DNA from 3 places in the Luteibacter sp. NPDC031894 genome. Region 2 is predicted to be linked to each of the others. Evidence: riboswitches for the same ligand, from Rfam matches in the RefSeq annotation. Region 2 holds a riboswitch; each other region holds the start of a gene.
The links. A riboswitch is a leader RNA that binds a small molecule or an ion and turns the genes downstream of it on or off. The one in region 2 is predicted to bind cobalamin.

Region 1 (7,173 bases), 510 kb from region 2:
GTCATCCTGCCTCGCCGATAGATGCGCTCCGCGGTGGGACCACCGTGCGGATTACCGGCGATCGCCAGCGGCTCCGCCTCCACGTCGGCCTGCGCGTAGTGGAACGAGTGGCCCCGCAAGGTTCCCTCGGGGAGCCGCGCTTCCTGCATCCCGAGGGCGGCGAGGCGCGGCTGCATCGCTGCGCTGCCGCGCAGCAAGCCCGCCATCTCGCCTTCGTGACCGTCGCGGTCGGTCAGTCGGTCCAACGCATAGAGGAGACCGCCGCATTCGGCGAGCAACGGGCGGCCCGCATCCACATGCGCGTGCAGGGAGCGACGCAGGTCGTCGTGTGCCGCGAGCGCCTCGATGTGCAGCTCGGGGTAACCGCCCGGCAACCACACCGCATCGCACGGCGGCAACGCGTCACCGGCGACGGGCGAGAAGAACGCGAGCTCCGCGCCCGCCGCACGAAGCGTGTCGAGGTTCGCCGGGTAGATGAACACAAACGCGGCGTCGTGCGCGACCGCGATACGCACGCCTCGCAAAGGCTGTCGGGGCGCGATGACGTCAGGCGCGGCAAAGGCCACGGTGGGTGGAAGACCCGACACGCCTTGGGCCAGCCACGCATCGGCGAGGGCATCGAGACGCACGTCGATATCGTCCAGCTCGCCGGCGGCGACGAGGCCAAGGTGGCGCTCCGGCAAGGCCATCGACGCGTCTCGCGGCAAGGCGCCATACCAGTCGATGCCGGGCGGCAGGCTGTCGCGCAGCAAACCGGCGTGATACGCACCACCCACGCGGTTCGCGAGCACGCCGCGCAGCGTCAGCCCGGAACGGTAGGTCGCCAGCCCGTGCGCCAGCGCGCCGAAGGTCTGCGCCATGGCACTGCCGTCGATGACGGCCAGCACCGGGAGACCATAGGCGATCGCGAGGTCGCCGCTGGACGGCGATCCGTCGAACAATCCCATCACGCCTTCGACGAGGATCAGGTCCGCGTCGCCAGCCGCGTCGTAGAGGCGGGATCGCACCTCCGCCTCGCCACCCATCCAGGCATCCAACTGGTACACCGGCGCACCGCTGGCACGCGCGAGGATCATCGGATCGAGGAAATCGGGACCCGTCTTGAACACGCGCACGCGCCGTCCCTGCCGCGCATGCGCACGGGCCAGAGCCGCGGTGACGCTGGTCTTGCCCTGCCCCGAGGCGGGCGCGGACACCAGCAGCGCCGGGCAGTGCCGGCTCATAACTCCACGCCCTTCTGCGCCCGGATGCCTGCCTGGTACGCGTGTTTCACCACGCGCATCTCCGTGACGGTGTCCGCCGCCGCGACGAGCTCGTTCGGTGCGCCGCGGCCGGTCACGACGACGTGCTGTCGTTCGGGACGCGCACTGAGTGCTACGAGCACACGGTCGAGCGGCAGGTAACCCTTTACTAGGGCGATGTTGAGTTCGTCCAGTAGCACGAAGTCGTACGACGGGTCGCCGAGCATGCGCTCCGCTTCTTCCCAGGCCGCGGTCGCCGCGGCGATGTCGCGCGCCTTGTCCTGCGTCTCCCAGGTGTAGCCCTCGCCCATCACGTGGTAGTCCAGCGGGCCGTCCTCGAACATGCGGAAAAACGCCTCCTCGCCGGTGGAAAAGCTGCCTTTGATGAACTGCACCACGCCGCAGCGAAAGCCATGGCCGAGCGACCGCGCCAGCATACCGAAGCCGGACGAGCTCTTGCCCTTGCCGTTACCGGTGTTCACCACCAGCACGCCACGATCGATCGTGGCACGGGCGATGCGCCGGTCGATCAGTTCCTTCTTGCGACGCATGCGGTCGCGATGGCGCGCTTCGTCGTCCATGCCTGCCCAGGGCGTGGCGTCGCTCATGCCTGCGCGGCCCGATCGCCGGTGGCGCTGGGCGCGAAGCGGAATACCAGCGCCTGCACGACCTGCGCGGTCAGCACATAGCCCGCGGCCGCGCGGACGAAGAGCGGCGCCCACTGGGCGAAGCGCTGTACATACTGCGCCATGTTCGGCTCCGCATACCGGCCGCCGAGCCAGTAGAAGGCACCGTTGGATACCGCGTACGAGAGCGTGGCGCTCACGAGCAGACCCGCGAAGACCAGGGCGTGCGAGGCCAGCGAGCCGTTGTAACGCGGCGCGAGCAGGCGGCCCGCATACCAGAGCACGGCGTACGCGAGCGGCATGAACGAGTACGCGATCGTGATGCAGAAATCGCTCACGCCGGCATAGCTCACCGAGTACCAGTCCACCAGCACCGAGAGGACCACGAAGGCGAGGAAGGCGAGGTGCTTACGCAGGTAGATGCCGCCGAGGAAGAACAGGGCCATCGACGCGTCGGGAAGGTGCAACGCGTCGCCGAAGTGGTTGAAACGCGTGGCGATCATGAGCAGCGCGAACAGCGCGGCGACGGCGGCGAACAGGGGGCGTGACAAAGGCTTCATCGCGGAATCTCCGGGAGTGTGCGGATCAGGAACGGGGCTGGTAACGCAACGTGAGCAGCCAGTTGCGACCAGGCTGGTTGAAATAGCGGGCGGTCTCGTAGTGGCGGTCGAACACGTTGTTCGCCGACAACTCGACCTTCCAGGCATCCGCGAACGCGTAGGCCGCGCGCAGGTCGGTGAGCGCGTAGCCGCCCAGGCGGTGCGCGTTCGCGGTGTCGTCGTAGCGATAGCCCGAGGCCGACAGCCCGGCACCGATGCTCAACGCACCGAAGTTGCGATCGACGTCGAGGTTGGCGCTACGGCGGGCGCGCCGCGGCAGGAGGTTCCCGTGCGTCGGGCCATCGGTCTCGTCTTCCGGCTGGAGCCAGGTCGCGTTCCCTGAAAGGCGCCACTCACCCAGCGTCGTATCGGCCGCCAGTTCGACGCCACGGATACGCGAGCGCGCGATGTTGTTGGCGCCGCCGAACGGGAACAGCGGTCCGCTGAGGCTGGCGTCGAACACGATCAGGTTGTCGATCCGATTCTGGAACGCGTTGAGCGACCAGCCGCCCCAGCCAGGGGTGCCGCGCAGTCCCAGCTCCCAGTTCCGCGACGTTTCGGGACCGAGGTCGGGATTGCCGTAGTCCGGATAGTAGAGATCGTTGAACGTGGGCGCCTTGAACGCGGTGCCGTAGCTGCCGGTGACGCGCAGGGTCGTCGTCAGCGCATAGCCGTATTGCAGGCTGCCGGTCGTCTTGCCGCCGAACTGGCTGTTATCGTCGCGACGGAGGCTGCCCTGCACGGAGCTGTCGCCGAACTCGCCCTGCCATTGCGCGAACAACGCATGGTTGCGTCGCGCGTCGACCAGGTAATCGGTGTTGCCCACGACGCGGTCGCGCTGCCAATCGAAGCCCACCGTGGTGAGGCCGGCGCCACCGGCGACCCGGCCGATGTCCGCCTGCACCGAAGCGAGGTCGCGGTGCGTGTTGAACGTATCGGCGTACGTCCCGTTCTCGTAGTCGGTGGAAAGGTCGTCGCTACGGCCGAGGTTCGCCGTCACCACGACCTCCTGCGCGGGCTTGTAGCGCAGTCGGCCGCCCAGCACCTGGGTCGCGGACTCGGCGAAGTTGCTGCTCGTGCCGTCGTAGTGGTTGCGGCCTTCCGTGCGCGTCGCGTTGGCGTCGGCATCCCACTGTTCGTCGAAGCGCCAACCGCCCTTCAACGACAGCGCGTTGTTGCGATAGCCGTCCTTGTCCGGCTCGTACGTGAAGCAGCCGCCACCGCCCGGGCTGGGCTTGCCACGACAGGCATTGATGCCATCGGTCTGGTCGTGGCTTGCTTCGACCGAGTACCAACCCTGCGCGCCGCGACCGGCGAAGCCGGCGGAACCGCGCACGGTGCCGTAGCTACCGACACCGATGGAGGCATTCGGTACGAAGGCACCGTCGGGGTGGCGGGTGAAGATCTGGATCACGCCACCGAGCGCATCGGATCCGTACAGGCTCGAGTAGGGCCCGCGCACGATCTCGATGCGCTCGATCTGGTCGACCGGGATGTCCTGGAAGGCTGCGGTGCCGGAGGTGGCGGAACCCACCTTCACGCCGTCGACGAGCACGAGCACGTGGTCGGATTCAGTGCCACGCATGAAGACGGAGGTGGCCTTGCCGGGCCCGCCATTGTTGGCGATCGAGACACCGGGCGTCCTGCCGAGCAGGTCGGCCAGGGAGCGCGGTTGCAGGCGCTCGATGTCCGCGCGGTCGAGCACCGTGGAGGCGGCAAGCACCTGTCCCAGCGCTTGCTCGGTACGGCTGGCGGTGACCACGACCTTGTCCAGGTCCGTGGAAGCGTCGGCGGCGAACGACACGCCGGGCACGAGGAAGGCCGTCGCGATGGCGACCGCGAGGGTGGAGGAACGAAACGACACGGTGTAACTCCCTGCTGACCGCGCCAACCCGCGCGGCATGAATGGCGAGGGACGGGAGCAGGGAATGCGGGATTGCCGGCGGGGCGTGCTCGACGGCCACCCACGACATGGCCCTCCGCCTGTCCGGTGTACCTCGAGGCCGGTCTCCGGGCTCGCGAGCGCAGGCCGTGGGGCCTGCCGGGCGGCGCCTTCCCATGCCTCGAGGGCACAGTGGCTGGATGCCGTCCTCTTGCTCGCCTACCGTTGCGGGGGCAGCTCCGGAATGGCGGCGGCATGGAGACCGCGCGCGTCACCGGATTCCCGTTTCAATCCGCGGCGCTGACGCCTTGGATCACCTTGGGCGGCGACAGTGTAGCCGAAGCGGGAACGCGCCGGTCGCGCCAGCGCAGGAACGGCCGTTCCACGGCGTAGTGCAGCAAGGCGCCGCCGGCGAGGGTCGCGGCGGCGAAGAGGCCGAAACGCAGGTAGCGGTCGTCGGCCCATCGTCCGTCCAGGCCCCTTTCCACCAGCGCGAACACGAGTTTGTGGCTGAGGTAGAGACTGTAAGAGGTACCGGCAAGCCAGCCCGCGCCGGGAACCTGGAGCCGGGCCAGCCACGTCCCTCCGCTCGCCGCGATGACAAAGACAGCCATGGCCGCCGAAAGCAGCGGGTACCCGATGACGCAGGGCCAGAACGCGGTCCGTGCGCCGTCGAACATGACGAGCGATGCCGCGAGCAGGACCAGGCCCGTGACAAGCAGCCTCGTCGTGTGTGCCCGCAACCGCGTGAGGATCGCCGGCCGGTAGACGCGGCACGCCGCCAGTACGACGCCAGCCAGGAGTCCGTCGAGGCGCGACCACGTCGGGTAGTAGAGGTGGCGCAGGTATGCCAGTCCGGCATTTCCGCCCGCCGCTTGCACCGGCGCCACCACGTGCGTCCACAACCAGGCACGCAGGACCATGCCGCCGAGGACTACGACGGCGCACACCGCGACGAACTTCCAGACCGCTGGCCGGCGCGTCAGCGCGAAGGCGAGGAAGGGGAACGCGAGGTAAAAATGCTCCTCGACGCATAGCGACCAGACGTGGGAGAACGCGTAGTTGTCGCTGGTATCGAACAGCAGGTTGAAGGTGAATGTCGGGAACTGCCACAACGGCTGCATGCCCGGCGTTTCGCGCCAGTCGGGCAAGAGCGCGTAGATGGCGAACACCACGAGGAAGGCCGGCAGGATGCGCACGCCGCGGCGCCGGTAGAAACCCACGACATCGAGGCGCCCGGTCGCCTGCAACGATGCCAGCACCTGCGATCCGATGAGGTAACCGCTGAGCACGAAGAACAGGTCCACGCCCATCCAGCCGGAGCGTTCGAGCCCACCGTAGCCCTCGCCGAGGCCTCCGACGTAAAAACTGTGGAACAGCATCACCCAGACGATCGCGATCGCGCGCAGCGTGTCCAGCCCTGGCGTCCTGTGCATCGATATCTCCCCTTGTCGGTGGCGAGATACTGAGCCACCCCAAGGCCATGTTCGGGCCCGGGTCGTGGCGTTTCGCGGGCACGCCGGGGCCTCGGACGCTACGATGGCGCATCGGGGATGGCATCGGGGCACGACGAATGGCGAATACGGCGCGCGGGTCGCTCGCTTGCGTGGGCGTGGGCATGACGCTCGGGTCCCACATCACGCCATTGGCCCGCAGCCATATCGCGTCGGCCGATGTCGTTTTCGTCGGCGTGTCCGACGGGTTGGTCGAACAGTGGGTACGCCGGATGCACGGCGACGTGCGCAGCCTGCAGCCACTGTACGGCGAGGAAAAGCCGCGCCAGGAGACGTACCGGGAGATGGTCGACGCCATGCTTGGCGAAGTCCGTGCGGGCCGGCGGGTCTGTGGGGTCTTCTACGGCCATCCCGGCGTCTTCGCACAGGCACCGCACGAGGCCGTGGCACGAGCGCGGGAGGAGGGTTACGTCGCCCGGATGGAACCGGGGGTATCGTCGGAAGACTGCCTCTACGCCGATCTCGGCGTAGATCCTGGCCGGGTCGGCTGCCAGCATTTCGAAGCGACGCAATTCATGCTCTACCGCCGCGTGGTCGACACCTCCGCCTGGTTGTTGCTCTGGCAGGCAGGCATCGCCGGCGACCTCACCGGCGGGCGGTTCGACACCGACGCGCGGCGACTCGCGGTGCTCGCGGACGTCCTGGCAAGACACTACCCGGTGCAGCACGACGTCATCGTCTACCGGGCGGCCACCCTGCCCTTCCAGGATCCACGCATCGAGCGCATCGCCCTCGCCACCCTGCCGGAGACCACCCTGGGCACGTCCGATACCCTCGCGGTACCACCGTGCCGTGCCCTCGAGCCCGATCCCTCCATACGTGACCGGCTGACGGCGCTCGCCCGGGCGTCCTGAACGACAATCTTCACCGACAGGCGGGTCCGCCGCGCTATGATCGGAGGGCGTACGGGGACCTGGGAGGTGTCCGGCGCCATCGACAGGGGAACACATGTCCAACGTCATCGATTTCCTGGAGCGCATGGGCGCCGACGCCGCGCTGCGTGCCGCGGGCGCCGACGAGCTGACCCGCGAACTCACCGCCTCCGGGGTCGAGGGAGACCTCGCGGCGGCAATCCTTGCCGGTGACGAAGACACGCTCCGCGCCAGGCTTGCCCCCCGCACGTTCTACGGGATCCAGCTCGATCGCGAAAAAGAGGATCCGGACCCGGAACAGGAACGCAAGGACGACGAGGAAGCCACCGTTCGTCTCGCGCAGTACCAGGCGTAAGCATCCCCGATGGGCATCGTGGGTCGCGTCGTGCACCGCTGCCGGCTGGCGATCGCGCTGCTCGCCCTGGCTGGCCATGCCGGC
Region 2 (7,173 bases):
GCGGTAAACGCCAGCGGCTGCTTCGCACCGGCCCACATCGGGCGGTACTCGGCATTGAGATCGAGGCTCCAGGTGTAGGGCAGGCGACCCTGCGAACCGCGCGGTGCCGGCTGGAGTCCGCACTCGAAGTACGACGCACCGTACTGGATCGCGTCGACCGGATCCTGGCCCAGGCAGTTCTTCGGACGACCCGTGGCCACGGCCAGGTTCGCGCCGATCAGCCACTCTGGCGTCGCCTGCCAGTAACCGTAAGCCTTCAGCTGGTGGGTGCGATCGTTCGGCAAGGGACCATTCGAGTACTGCATGATTTCGGGGGCATCCCAATCCTGCGTCACCGACGGATCGAGCTGACCGATATCGGACTTCAGCTGGCCTTCCGAGTTGCCGTAGCTGCGCGAGAAGGTGTAATCGACACGGGCATACCAGTCGTTCGCCAGCTGGTGCTCCAGGTAGAGTTCCAGGGCGTAGTACTTGCGCTTCAGGTCGGGGAACGCGACGCCTTCCGGCGACGTGAAGTCGTCCTTGGTCAGCTTGAACGGCACCAGCGAACCCTGGCCATCGATATCGACCATGAACGTGTTCGACTGGCCCGGGTTGAACAGGTAGCAACCCGGAATCGACGCGTTGCTCAGGTCGATGCCGTTGCGCGCAGCGTACTTCTCGAAGGGACGCGAGTCGCAGAAGTCATCGATGGAGCTCTTCAGCTTACGCACCGTCGCCTTGGCGCCGAAGGTCCAGTCGGCGTTGATCGCCTTGTCGAAACCGAGGATGTACTCATCCTGGAAGTAGGCGTCGATGCCCTGCGAGGCGATCGTCTTCGGATTGAGCGGCGTACCGTCTTCGCCATTGAGGTAGGCGCGGGTGCCGATCGGTGTGAGACCCGTGGGTTCGCCATTCGGGCCCACGCCCGTGTACGTGTAGTACTCGGAGTAGTACGTGGAGGCGGAAGCACCGCGAATCGCCACGTTCGACGGGATCGCGAGGTGGTAGCGGCCGGCGTTGGCGTACACCTTGAAGGTCGAGTCGCCGAAGACGTCCCAGGTCACGCCGAGGCGGGGTGCCAGCTGGTGACGCTGCTTCACGTAGGTAGCGCCATCGCCATTGATGTTCTTGAACTGTTCGTTGCGCAGGCCGATGGACGCCATCCAGCGATCGGTCACCTGCCAGCGATCTTCAATGAACTGGGCTTCCTGCTCCACCTTCACGTTCGCGCCGGTCGCAAAGAGACGCTTCTGGGCGAAATAGTCGACGCCGGGCGGCGCAACAATGCCGCGGCTCGGGATATCGCCAGCCGGCCCGTAGATCCAGCGGTAACCGCCTTCATAGACGTTGCCCGAGTACGATTCCAGCGTCTGGTTATCGACACCTGCGCGCAGATCGTGGGCGCCGAGAACGTATTCAACGTCGAGACGCCAACCGTGAGTCTTGTCCTGTGCACCTTCACCGAGAACCGTGCCATTGACGAGGCCGCAACCCGTGATGCGATCGGGCTGGGCCCGGTTGTCGACGATCCAGGGGCAGTTCGGATTGCTGGCATAGGACAGGTTGCGCTCATGGACGGTCTTGGTGTGGCCGTACAGCGCGTTGACCGTCAGGTTGTCCGTGATGTAACCGGTGTACTTGCCGATGTATACATCACCGCCAGGCGCGGACCCGGCCTGTGCATCGAAGTTTTTGAGGTTGTCGGTGCCGATGTATGCGCCGCGGGCGCTGCGGTTGTAGTCGTACGCGTAGACGCTGCGCTCGATGTTGCTCTTGTCACCGAGGCCCGTGATTTCCAGGAGGTGGTTGTCGGTGATGTTCCAGTCGACCTTGGCCAACCATTTCGTGGCCTTCGATTCCTGGTAGGTGCGCTGCGGCGCCACGATGCTGCTGGTATTACGGCTATCGGATCGAGTGAAGTCGCCGGCCGCGAACAGGAACAGCTTGTCCTTGATCAGCGGGCCGCTGATGTAGCCGGTGTACTGCGTGTCGGTGCTCTTGTTGCGGCCGCGGTCCTGCCACAGCGTACCGTCCTCGCGGTAGATGCTGCGGGGCTTCTGGCGCAGGCCCTGCGGCGTGACGTAGAGGCCGACACCGGCCTTCCAGTCGTTACCGCCGCGCTTGGTGACGATGTTGATCACGCCGCCGGTCGAGCGACCGTATTCCGCGCCGTAACCGCCGGTGAAGATCTGCTGCTGGTCGATCGCGTCGAAAGGCAGGCTGGTGAAGCCCAGGCCCGTGAGCGCGTTCGTGACGGAGTAGCCGTTGATGTAGTACTGGTTCTCGGATGCGGACGCGCCACCGAACGAAGCCACGTTGCCGTAACGCGCGTCGCCAGCCACGACGCCGGGCGCGAGCAAGGCCGCCGCAGTGACGTCACGGGCGAGCGGAATCTTCTGAAGCTGCTGGGCGGTCAGGACAGTACGGGAGTCGACGGACGAGACGTCGATGGCGGGAAGCACGTTGCCCGTGACCTGAACACCCTCGAGGTTCTGTGCCTCCGTATTCGTCGCGCTGGCTGCGCCGGCGAATGAGACGTCCACGCCACCACCGATGTTTACCTGGACATTGTCGCGGCTTTCGACAACCTGATCGCCTCGCTCGACAGTGACTTTGTAGACGCCGACCGGCAGGGAGCTGACGCGGTAACGACCATCGGCATCGACGGCGACCTTGCGGTCGAAACCGGTATCGACGTTGGTCAGATGAACGGAGGCGCCTTCAGGCTGCGAGACGCGGCCGAAAATGACACCCGAAGCGTTGGACTGGGCAAGCACGGCGCCGCTGGCAAAGCAGAGGGCGAGCGCGGTGCAGAGGGTTGAGCGGCGAAGGACGCCGTTACGGCGGGTGGAACGATGCATGTTTTGTCTCCCCAAAGAAACAGCAAGAAGGTCCGTCGCCGTGACTGGAATACGGACCTTTGTTCTCGATGGCCGCCTTTCGTGTCCGCCTCCACGCATCCTCCCCAGGATGGGTGGGTGGCCGACACGCCCCCGTGGCGCAAGAACCCGCGCCCCTACGGCAATCCGTTACGCTTGTAATCGAAATATTTCGCGGTCGTCAAGACCCCGTTAAGGTTTCGGTGAAAAAATCGTGACAGTCGAAGCACTTGCGAAGTACTATCCGCCACGTTCGGGTGGCCTTCCGGCGCAAGTTGGAAGGCTGAAACGGGAAGCCGGTGCGCCACCTGGGTGGCAAGGCCGGCACTGCCCCCGCAACGGTATGCGTCATCGGGAAGGCGTTTCGCGTTTTCCTGCGGTCCGGTCGTAAGCCACTGCGCAAGCGGGAAGGCGCCGGAGCCGGCCATCGGCGATGGCTGACGCGAGTCCGGAGACCGGCCCGATGACCGCCCGCCCCTCATGGGGTGGGTGTCCCTGTTTCGGTCGATTCGCGGAGGGCGGATCCGGACAGCTTCCGGGTTCCCTCCCCGTTCGCCGTTCGTCTGCGTCCTCCCTCGGCCCCGTGCGTTTGGCCGCGATGGCGGCAGAGGAAGACGGTGTGATGAAGAAGACCCTGCTCGCGACGGCGTTGCTGTCGACGACCGCCATGGCCCATGCGGCCGACGCGCCCGATCGGCTCGACGCCGTGGTGGTCACGGCCAGTCGTTTCGCGATGCCCCTGGACCAGGTGCTGGCACCTGTCACGGTGATCACGCGCGAGGACATCGAACGCCTGCAGCCGCTCAGCGTCCAGGACCTGCTCGCCGGACTGCCCGGCGTGGCCCTGTCCAATACCGGCGGCATCGGGCAACAGACCTCGCTGTTCATGCGCGGCACGAATTCCTCGCACACGCTCGTGCTGGTCGACGGCGTCCGGGTCGGCACCGTGGGCGCCGGCCTTCCCGCGTACGAGCAGCTGCCCGTCGAGCAGATCGACCGGGTGGAGGTGGTGCGTGGCCCGCGTTCCGCGCTGTACGGCTCCGACGCGATCGGCGGCGTCATCCAGATCTTCACCCGTCACGGCAGCGCAGGCGAAGCGCCGACGCCGACGATCGCCATCACCGGGGGTAGCCACGGGTATACGGCGGGACAGGTCGGACTTTCCGGCGGTACCGCGCACGGCTGGTACAACGCCAGCCTGGGCGGCCAGTACACCTCGGGCATCAATGCCTGCCGCGTCGGCGCCGCGGCTGCCTTTGCCGGCTGCTTCACCGACGAACCCGACCACGACGCGTATCGGACCTACAACGGCGCCCTCTCTGGCGGCTACCGCTGGGACGACGGCACGGAACTGACCGGCAGCTGGCTGCGAAGCAAGGGCGACATCCACTACGACGGCGATTTCCAGAACGTCACCCGGCGCTCGCAGCAGGTGGCGGGCGCGAAATTGTCCTTTGACGCACTCGCCGAGTGGCGCGTGTCGCTGGCCGTGGGCCAGAACCAGGACCGCGCCGACAACTATCTCGACGGTGCCGACAAGACGCTGGATTTCGTGCACTACGGCGTCGACGACGCGCGCGTGGGCTACCTCTATTCGAAGCGCAACCAGGCCTCCTGGCAGAACGACATCACGCTGACGAAGGACCAGGTCCTTACCGCGGGTGTCGATTTCCAGCAGGAAAAGCTGGAGAGCGATACCGCCTACCTCGCCGATTCGCGCAATAACACGGGCGTCTTCGTGCTTTACCGTGGCCTGTTCGGGCCGCATGAGCTCGAACTTTCCGCCCGCCACGACCACAACACCCAGTTCGGCAACCACACGACGGGTTCCGCGGCGTATGGCTTCCGCTTCGACAGCGGCATGAAGATCACGGCGTCTTATGGCACGGCCTTCCATGCGCCGACCTTCAACGACGAGTTCTATCCCTACGGCACGCCGGTAAACCTCAAACCCGAGAAGTCGCGCACGGCGGAGATCGGCCTCTCCGCGCGGCCGGGCATCTGGACCTGGGCCGTGAACGCCTACCGCACCGATGTCGACGACCTGATCGGCTTCGACGCCAGTTTCCTGCCGATCAACGTGAGCAAGGCCCGTATCCGCGGTCTCGAAGGCCAGGCAGGCGCGGACGTCGACGGCTGGCACGTCCGCGGCTACCTCACGTTCCAGCAGCCGGAAAATCGTGACGGTGGCGTCCAGCAGGACAACCTGCTCGCCCGCCGGCCGCGGCGCATCGCCCGCGCGGATATCGACAAGGACATGGGCACCTTCACCGTCGGCGGCTCGCTGAACGCCGCCGGGTACAGCTACGACGACGCGGCCAATACTCGTCGACTGGGCGGCTACACCACCGCGGACCTTCGCGCGACCTGGCACGTGGCGCCCGACTGGAGCGTCCAGGGCCGTGTCGCCAACGTGGCGGACAAGCGCTACGAGACGGCGGCGTACTTCAACCAGCTGGGCCGGACCTACTACCTCACGCTGCGTTATTCACCGGTCCGTTAGCCATGACGAATGTGGGAGTCTCACGCATACGCTGCCCCCCTGCCTTCCGGCAGGGGCCCCACTAAAGGCACACGCGACGAATCGGGCGGGACGTCATAAAGTTCGCGGGCGCGGAGTGTGGGCTCCGCCCACACAGGAAGTGCCGTGAACTTTTTTGCTCCATTCATCCGCCGGCCGAAAGGTACCTCGCTGCTCGCGGCGGGATTGACCCTGGCCGGTGCGATTGCCTACATGCTGCTGGGCGTGGCCGCGCTGCCCTCGATCGAGGTGCCGGCGGTGTTCATCCAGACGCAGATGCCGGGCGCCAGCGCGCAGACGATGGCTTCGACCGTCATCGCGCCGCTGGAGCGCCACCTGGGCCAGATCCCGGGCGTCGACCAGATGTACTCGAACAGCGCCGAAGGCGCCGGCTTCGTGCGCATCCGCTTCAATATGGACCGGTCGACGGACGCGGCCGCCCGCGACGTGCAGGCCGCCATCAATGCCGCGGCCGCCGACCTGCCCGCCGGCATGCCATCGCCGCCGCAGTACTTCAAGTTCGACACGGGCCAGATTCCCGTGTTGCTGGTCGCGTTCACCTCGAAGACCATGCCGCCGGACAAGCTGTACGACGTGGTCGACACGCTGATCCGGCCCGCCGTGTCGCAGATCGACGGCGTGTCGCGCGTGCAGGTGTTCGGCGGCACGCCGCACGCCGTGCGTATCGAGCTGGACACGAACGCGCTCTCGTCGAAAGGCATCACCACCAACGACGTGTCCAATGCCCTGCAGGCAGCGAATGTGAATTCGCCGCAGGGCCTGCTGTCCGACGGCAAGACACAGACCACGGTGATCGCCAACGATGGCCTGCGCGACGCCTCGGAATTCGGCAACATCCTGATCGCCGTGCGGAACAACATCCCGGTACGGCTTTCGGACATCGCCAAGGTCTACAGCGGTCAGCAGGACCAGTACCAGAAGGCGTGGTTCCAGGGCGATCGCTCGGTCACCATGCAGATCAGCAAGCGTCCGGAGGCCAACTCGATCGCCACGGCGGAGGCGATCCGTGCGGCCCTGCCGCGTTTCCGTGCCCTGCTGCCGGCCGACGCGCAGGTGACGCCGATCTTCGACCTGACCCAGACGACCCAGTCGGCACTGCACGAGGTCAAGGTCGCGCTACTGATCAGTATCGTCATGGTCGTGCTGGTCATGATGGTGTTCCTGCGCCGTCTCGGCCCGACGATGATCGCCACGCTGAGCGTGCCGCTGTCGCTCGCGGGCGCGTTCGTCATCATGTGGTCGCTGGGCTATACGCTGAACACGATGTCGTTGATGGCGCTGGTGCTGTGCATCGGCTTCGTGGTCGACGATGCCATCGTGGTGATCGAGAACATCGTCCGGCACATGGAGAACGGCGCCAAGCCCATGGAGGCGGCGCTGGAGGGCGTGCGCGAGATCGGCTTCACGGTGGTTTCGATCACGCTGTCGCTGATCGCGGTCTTCGCACCGCTGCTGTTCGGCAACAACATGATCACCAAGCTGCTGCGTGAGTTCTCGGTGACGCTCGCCGGCGCCGTGCTGATCTCGGCCGTGGTGTCGCTGACCCTTACGCCCGCGCTATGCGCGCATTACCTCAAACACGACGCGCCGGACCGCAAGCCCGGGCGCCTGGAACAGGCGCTGGAGCGTTTCGACCGCGGCTTCCTGCACGTCTACCAGCGCGCGTTGGATTGGGCCATGCGCCACCGTCGCCTCATGCGCTGGCAACCGTTGATCCTGCTGGTGGCGACCGTCCTGCTGGCCATGGCGGTGGTGAAGACCGCCGGTGGC
Region 3 (7,173 bases), on a different contig from region 2:
TCGGGGCCGTGCTTGCCGAGTTTGCGGGTGATCATGCGTGTCTCCTTCGTTTCGAGGGGAGTTCCGGTGTCGTCGGCGTGGCCGGCGTCACCGTGGGGATGTCTTCGTCGGGGTAGATCGACCGGTAGAGCGCGATCTTTTCGTCCAGGCGCGCGATCGTCTCGGTGAGGTCGACGAGTTGCGTACGCAGCTTTTCCGCATGGCGGGCGAGCAGGTCGCCGCGCTGGCGGATGCTTTCCGGCGTCTCGCCCAGCCGTCTCAGGCGGACGTATTCCTGGATGTCGCGCATGGACATGCCGGTGCAGCGGAGTTTCAGCACGAACTGGATGAGGCGCATCTCGGCCTCGCCGTAGATGCGCTGGCCGCTGCGCCTCGGCACAGGATCGATCAGGCCGATCTGCTCGTAGTAACGCAGCGTATGGGTGGTGAGGCCGGTCGCGAGGGCGGCCTCGGCAATGGTCAGGGCGTCAGGCATACGGAAAGCGTACGCCTTCGAGTGCGCTCTAAGTCAACCCGGCGGACTCAGGATGGCAGGGATGAATCGACCGGCGTCGGCTTCAGGTCGTTGTCCAGGGCGATCATCGTGAAGGTGCCGCGCGTGCAGAGCTCGCGCGCACCGGTCAGGAGTTCTTCGGTGAACATCGCCACGTCGACCTTCATCGACGTTCGGCCCACTGAAACCACCGTGGCGACCAGTTCCACCATCTGGCCCTTGCGGACCGGGACGTGGAAATCCACCTGCTCCGAACGCGCCGTGACGACCACCTTGCGCGAGTAGCGCGAGGCGGCGAGAAAAGCCGCCTTGTCCATCCAGGCCAGCGCCTGTCCACCGAACAGCGTGCCAAGGTGATTGGTATGGTCGGGAAAGACGATCTCGAGGACACGGGCCTCGGTGGGGCGGGCGATGGGGAGCATGGCGGCGTCGTCGGTCATGATGGTTCTCATTCTACGCGCCTTCAGAACGACTGGTCGAAAGCCACCTCGCCCTGCACGCCCACCTGGTACGAGGAGACGCGACGTTCGAAGAAGTTGGTGAGTTCCTGCACGTCCTGCAGGTCCATGAAGTCGAACGGGTTCCTCGCGCCGTACTTCTTCGGCATGTCCAGTTGCACCAGGCGCTGGTCGGCGCAGTATTCGAGGTACTGGCGCATGTCGGCCACGGAGAGCCCCGCGACACCGCCGGAGAGCACGTCCTGCGCGAACTGCGTCTCGCAGGCGATGGCTTCCTCGAGCATCGCTTCCACCTGTTCACGCATGGCGTCGTCGAAGAGGTCGGGTTCCTGCTCGCGCACCGTGCGCACGACATCGAAGGCGAACGCCATGTGCCCGGACTCGTCGCGGAACACCCAGTTGGTGCCCGAGGCCAGGCCATGCAGCAGGCCACGCGAGCGCAGGTAATAGACGTAGGCGAACGCGGCGAAGAAGAACAGCCCCTCGATGCACGCGGCGAAGCAGATCAGGTTGAGCAGGAACTGGCGGCGGTGCTCGCGTGTTTCCAGGCGGTCGAGCTTCTGGATCGAGTCGATCCACTTGAAGCAGAACTCGGCCTTCTGGCGGATCGAGGGAATGCTCTCGATGGCGGCGAAAGCCTTGTTGCGTTCCGCGGGCTCGGGAATATAAGTGTCCAGCAGGGTCAGATAGAACTGCACGTGCAGCGCTTCCTCGTAAAGCTGGCGCGAGAGGAACATGCGGGCCTCGGGCGAGTTCACGTGCTTGTAGAGGTTCAGCACGAGATTGTTCGACACGATCGTGTCGCCCGTGGCGAAGAACGCCACGAGCCGGTGGATCAGGTGACGATCCGCGTCCGACATCTTCGACTTCAGGTCGGTGACGTCCAGCGAGAAATCCACTTCCTCCACGGTCCACGTGTTGCGGATGGCGGCGCGGTACATCTCGTAGAACTGCGGGTACTTCATCGGCCGCAAGGTGAGCTCGAAGCCTGGGTCGAGGATGTGCGTGTCGCGGGTGATGGGAGAAACAGACATCGGAGTACCTCTGGAATACGGTGATCGCGTGGGATTCGCCTTACTGGCAGGCTTCGCAGTACTCGGGGTTTTCCAGCGAGCAGAACACCGCGGCTTCGGCCTGTTCTTGCGCATCGGCGATCGGCGTGACCGGTGTCGGTGCGGCGGCAGAGGACGCGACCGTCGTCTTCGCGATCCGCGTGGCGGGGCGCGAGCGCAGGTAGTACGTCGTCTTGATGCCGGACTTCCACGCGTACATGTACATGGAGGAAAGTTGCCCGATATTCGGATTTTCCATGAACAGGTTGAGCGACTGGCTCTGGTCGATGTACGCGCCACGGGCGGCGGCCAGGTCGATGAGTGCCTTCTGCGGCAGTTCCCAGGTCGTCCTGTATACGGCGCGCAGCTGCTCGGGAATCGCGCCTATGCCCTGGACCGAACCCTCCGCCAGCTTGATCTGGTCGCGAACCTCCGCGGTCCAGAGCCCGAGCGTCTTCAGCTCTTCCACCAGGTACCGGTTGACGACGAGGAAGTCGCCGGAGAGCGTCTCGCGCTTGAAGAGGTTCGACACCTGCGGCTCGATGCATTCGTAGCAGCCGGCGATGGACGCGATGGTGGCCGTGGGCGCGATGGCGATCAGCAGTGAATTGCGCAGGCCCTTTGCCTTGATCTTTTCGCGTAGTTCGGCCCAGCGAGCCTCCCTGCCCGTGGGGGTGGCGGCGGGCCAGTAATCGAACTGGAGCTCGCCGTTCGCCGCGCGACTCTCGTCGAAGCCCGGATGGGCGCCATCGCGTCCGGCAATCTCGTTGGACATCGACAGCGCGTGGAAGTAGATCTCTTCGGCGATGCGCGTGGAGAGATTCCTTGCCTCATCCGAATCGAACGGCAGGCGAAGCTTGAAGAAAACGTCCTGCAAGCCCATCACGCCAAGCCCGACGGGGCGCCATTTCATGTTCGCCGTCTTCGCCGTGGCGATGGGATAGAAGTTCAGGTCGATGACGCGGTTGAGCTGGCGCACGGCGGTGCGGACCGTCGTGGCGAGTTTGTCGTAGTCGAAACGTCCGTCCACGACATGGCGGGCGAGGTTGATCGAGCCGAGGTTGCACACCGCGGTCTCGTTCTCGTTGGTCACCTCGAGGATCTCGGTGCAGAGGTTCGACAGGTGGATGACGTTCTGCGGCAACGCGGTCTGGTTGCTCGTGGCGTTGGAGCGGTCCTTGAACGTCATCCAGCCATTGCCCGTCTGCGCCAGCGAACGCAGCATGCGTGCATAGAGTTCGCGGGCCTTGATCGTCTTCGCCGCGAGCCCGGCCGCCTCGGCCGTCTCGTAGGCGGCGTCGAACGCGGCGCCCCACGTGTCGACGAAGTGCGGCACGATCTTCGGGTCGAACAGCGACCAGTCACCATCGGCCTCCACGCGCCGCATGAAGAGGTCCGGCACCCAATTGGCGAGGTTGAGGTTGTGCGTGCGGCGCGCATCGTCGCCGGTGTTCTCGCGCAGTTCGAGGAACTCCTCGATGTCGGCGTGCCACGACTCGAGGTACACACAGGCGGCGCCCTTGCGCTTGCCGCCCTGGTTGACGGCGGCGACCGAGGCGTCGAGCGTCTTCAACCACGGCACCAGACCATTGGAATGGCCATTGGTGCCCTTGATGAGCGACCCGCGCGAACGGATGCGCGAATAGGCGAGGCCGATGCCGCCCGCGAACTTCGACAGCTGCGCCACGTCGCCATACTTGGCGTAGATGGATTCCAGGGCGTCCTGCGGCGAGTCGAGCAGGAAGCAGGAGGAAAGCTGCTCATGCGCCGTGCCGGCGTTGAACAGCGTCGGCGAGCTGGCGAGGTACTCGAGCGACGACAGCATGCGGTAGAGCTCCAGCGTCTCGGCCACATCGTTGCCGCCGAGGGCGCAGGCGATACGCATGAAGAAGTACTGGGGTGTCTCGATGACGAAACGCTTCGTCGGGTGGCGCAGGAGGTACCGGTCGTAGACCGTGCGCAGACCGAAGTATTCGAAGCGGCGTGACGCGCCCAGGTCGATCGCGTCGTTGAGCTTGCGCGCATTGACCTGCACGAAGTCACGCAAGCGCTCGTTGAGGATCCCCAGCTCGAAGCCCGTGGCCACCGACTGCGAGAACGACTGGATTTCCTGGCCGGCCACTTCCTTGTCGATGAAGGCGGAAAGCAGGCGCGCGGCAAGCTGACCGTACTCCGGCTCCTCGGCGGTGAGGGCCGCGGCCGTGCGGATCGAGAGCTGGTCGAGTTCCTGCGTGGTGGCGCCGTCGTAGAGCCCGCCGATCGTCTTCAGCGCCACGCGCATCGGGTCGACGGCATGGAGGCCGTCGGCGCTGCGCGTCACCGCGCGCACGATCTTGTTCACATCGACGGCTTCCTGTCCGCCATTGCGCTTGGTCACGCGCATCTGCCCGGGATTGTGTGGTGGCGTCAGGGCAAAGGCGGGCGGCGGGGCGTCCTGGCGATAGCCGGCGGAAACAGGAATGGCGGCGGCTTCGGCCGTCTCGGTGCGCTCGCGCGCGGCGGTATCCATCGTGGTCATGTGTGGCGTGCCCCAGGGCCAGGTCCAAACTCCCGTTCCCTCGGACGGGGCTCGAAGTGGCGACGCCTGCACGGAAAGGGCCGGGACGGAGCTCGCCAAGGGCGGCACCGATCCGCGACGCGCTTCCCCGCGGAAGCCGTCACTGCAATCGGCACCGATCAGGCACCGATTGCTGGCAGGTCTTCGGACTCGTGGACGGGGCCGTGAGGCCTTGCCTACCCGTCGCTTCCCAGTCGCGGAGGACCAGTGCATTGAACGGGATCGTTTCCACTTACCGCTGCGGGGCAGTTCCGGATTCGCACCGGATTCCCTATTAAGTCCGACGGGCAGTCGCGCCTCTCCGGACACCAGCGAGACACACGATATAGGCCTCAGGCAGGCAGGTCAACACCACATCTAGTGATCGCCGGGCGAATCTCGACAGCGCGCGGCTTGTAGCAATCGTGTGAAGATCATCTACACAAAGACAACGAGGCTCCAACGATAGAATCTGCGCCCACCGGACAAATACCACCCAGAGGCCGATGCCACCCTCCACCGTGCACCCTGCCGAGAACGGCGACGAAAGCGGCGAACTAGCCGCCGGCCTTACCCAGGAACAGCTGCGCCAGGCGCAGAAGATGGACGCCATCGGGAAGCTTACCGGCGGCGTCGCACACGACTTCAACAACCTCCTGCAGGTCATCAGCGGAAACCTCCAGCTGCTGGCCTCCGACGTCGCCGGCAACCCCCGGGCGGAACGCCGCCTCGCCAACGCGATGGCCGGCGTGGCCCGTGGCTCCAAACTGGCCGCGCAACTGCTGGCTTTCGGCCGCCGCCAGCCCCTGGCGCCCAAGGTGGTGAACATCGGCCGCTTCGTCCGCGACATGGACGACCTCCTGCGCCGCGCGCTGGGCGAGGAGATCGAGGTGGAGACGGTGATCGCCGGTGGCCTTTGGAATACGCTGGTCGATCCCGGCAACGTCGAGAACGCGCTGCTGAACCTCGCGATCAATGCGCGTGACGCCATGGAGGGGCGCGGCCGGCTCACCATCGAAGCGGGCAACGCGCTGCTGGATACCACGTACGCTTCCGCGCACGGCGACCTTCGCGCGGGCCAGTATGTGATGATCGCGGTTACGGACACGGGCAGCGGGATCGCGCCGGACATCATCGACCAGGTCTTCGAGCCGTTCTTCACCACCAAGCCCGAAGGGCAGGGCACCGGCCTTGGCCTGTCGATGGTCTATGGCTTCGTAAAGCAGTCGGGCGGCCACGTTAAGATTTACAGCGAACAGGGACACGGCACCACGGTTAAGATTTACCTGCCGCGTTCGACCCAGGGCGAGGACCGTGTGGTGGACATCGAGGAAGAAGACCTGCGTGGTGGCGACGAGACCGTCCTTGTAGTGGAGGACGACGACGCCGTGCGCGATACCGTGGTCGCCATGCTCGGTGACCTCGGTTACCGCGTGCTGAAGGCGCGCGATGCGGAAAGCGCGCTGTCCATCATCGAAAGCGGCATCGCCATCGACCTGTTGTTTACCGACGTGGTCATGCCGGGGCCCCTGCGCAGCCCGGAACTCGCGCGGAAGGCCAGCGAGCGGCAGCCCGGCATCGCGGTGTTGTTCACCTCTGGCTATACCGAGAACGCCATCGTCCACGGCGGCCGCCTGGACGAGGGCGTGGAACTGCTGAGCAAGCCATACACCCGGGACCAGCTCGCCCGCCGCGTGCGCTTCGTGCTCGCCGACAAGGCGCGGAAGGCTGCCACGTCGGCCACACCCGCCACGTCGGCGGCCGCGACTCCGGCTCGCCCGCCGCTTCGCGTGCTCGTCGTGGAAGACGATGCGCTGATCCGCATGTCCATCGCGGAGATGCTGGAAAGCCGTGGGCATGTGGCGCTGGAGGCCGGCGACGGCAACGAGGCGCTGCGGATACACGCCTCGCAGCCAGTCGACGTGCTCTTGGCGGATGTTGGCCTGCCCGGCATGAACGGCGTGGAGGTCGCGGCGAAGCTGCGCGAAACGCAGCCGAACCTGCCGGTGCTCTACGCCACCGGCGACCATACGGCGAACGGGGTGCGGCGCGACGAGCGCACGGCGATCCTCGTCAAGCCGTATGGCGTGGCGGACCTCATGGAGGCGATCGCGCGACTGGCCCGGCGCTGAGGATCAGGGCAGCATGTGCCCGCCGGTGACGCCGTACGTTTCGCCGGTGATGAAGCTCGCCTCCTGGCTCGCCAGCAGCACGTAGACGGGCGCGCACTCCACGGGCTGGCCCGGCCGGCCCAGCGGGACGTTCTTGCCGAATTCGACCACCTTCTCCTGCGGCTGGCCGCCGCTCGGTTGCAGCGGCGTCCAGACCGGACCCGGCGCCACCGCGTTCACGCGGATGCCTTTTTCGGCCGCCTGCTTCGCCAGCGCCTTGGTGAAGGCCACGGTCGCCGCCTTGGTCGGCGCGTAGTCGAGCAGGATGTTGGACGGCTCGTAGGCCTGGATCGACGCCGTGTTGATGATGGCCGCGCCCGGAGGCATGTGCGGCATTGCTTCCTTCGTCAGCCAGAACAGCGCGAAGACGTTCGTGCGGAAGGTGGCTTCGAACGATTCGCTGTCCAGTTCCTCGATCGACTTCGCGAACTGCTGGCGCCCCGCGATGTTGGCCAGGATGTCG

Region 1: it holds a riboswitch for cobalamin, as region 2 does, so the genes downstream of both, btuB (TonB-dependent vitamin B12 receptor) here and ACQKIE_RS09145 (TonB-dependent receptor domain-containing protein) in region 2, are expected to answer to the same signal.
Region 3: it holds a riboswitch for cobalamin, as region 2 does, so the genes downstream of both, ACQKIE_RS17525 (ribonucleoside-diphosphate reductase subunit alpha) here and ACQKIE_RS09145 (TonB-dependent receptor domain-containing protein) in region 2, are expected to answer to the same signal.

The regions. Positions count from the first base shown of each region.
Region 1 is NZ_JBNNMV010000002.1:194,587-201,759, forward strand. It holds gene ACQKIE_RS06885 (cobyrinate a,c-diamide synthase) at 1-1,223, opposite strand, end outside; gene cobO (cob(I)yrinic acid a,c-diamide adenosyltransferase) at 1,220-1,822, opposite strand; gene ACQKIE_RS06895 (hypothetical protein) at 1,846-2,427, opposite strand; gene btuB (TonB-dependent vitamin B12 receptor) at 2,453-4,369, opposite strand; cobalamin riboswitch at 4,451-4,684, opposite strand; partial or broken gene ACQKIE_RS06905 (acyltransferase family protein) at 4,684-5,784, opposite strand; gene ACQKIE_RS06910 (SAM-dependent methyltransferase) at 5,922-6,716, shown strand; gene ACQKIE_RS06915 (hypothetical protein) at 6,811-7,089, shown strand; gene ACQKIE_RS06920 (diguanylate cyclase) at 7,099-7,173, shown strand, end outside.
Region 2 is NZ_JBNNMV010000002.1:702,473-709,645, reverse strand. It holds gene ACQKIE_RS09150 (TonB-dependent receptor) at 1-2,843, opposite strand, end outside; cobalamin riboswitch at 3,100-3,339, shown strand; gene ACQKIE_RS09145 (TonB-dependent receptor domain-containing protein) at 3,484-5,364, shown strand; gene ACQKIE_RS09140 (efflux RND transporter permease subunit) at 5,509-7,173, shown strand, end outside.
Region 3 is NZ_JBNNMV010000008.1:81,927-89,099, forward strand. It holds gene ACQKIE_RS17505 (aldo/keto reductase) at 1-35, opposite strand, end outside; gene ACQKIE_RS17510 (MerR family transcriptional regulator) at 32-475, opposite strand; gene ACQKIE_RS17515 (acyl-CoA thioesterase) at 523-933, opposite strand; gene ACQKIE_RS17520 (ribonucleotide-diphosphate reductase subunit beta) at 957-1,985, opposite strand; gene ACQKIE_RS17525 (ribonucleoside-diphosphate reductase subunit alpha) at 2,026-4,521, opposite strand; cobalamin riboswitch at 4,679-4,888, opposite strand; gene ACQKIE_RS17530 (response regulator) at 5,046-6,671, shown strand; gene ACQKIE_RS17535 (SDR family oxidoreductase) at 6,675-7,173, opposite strand, start outside.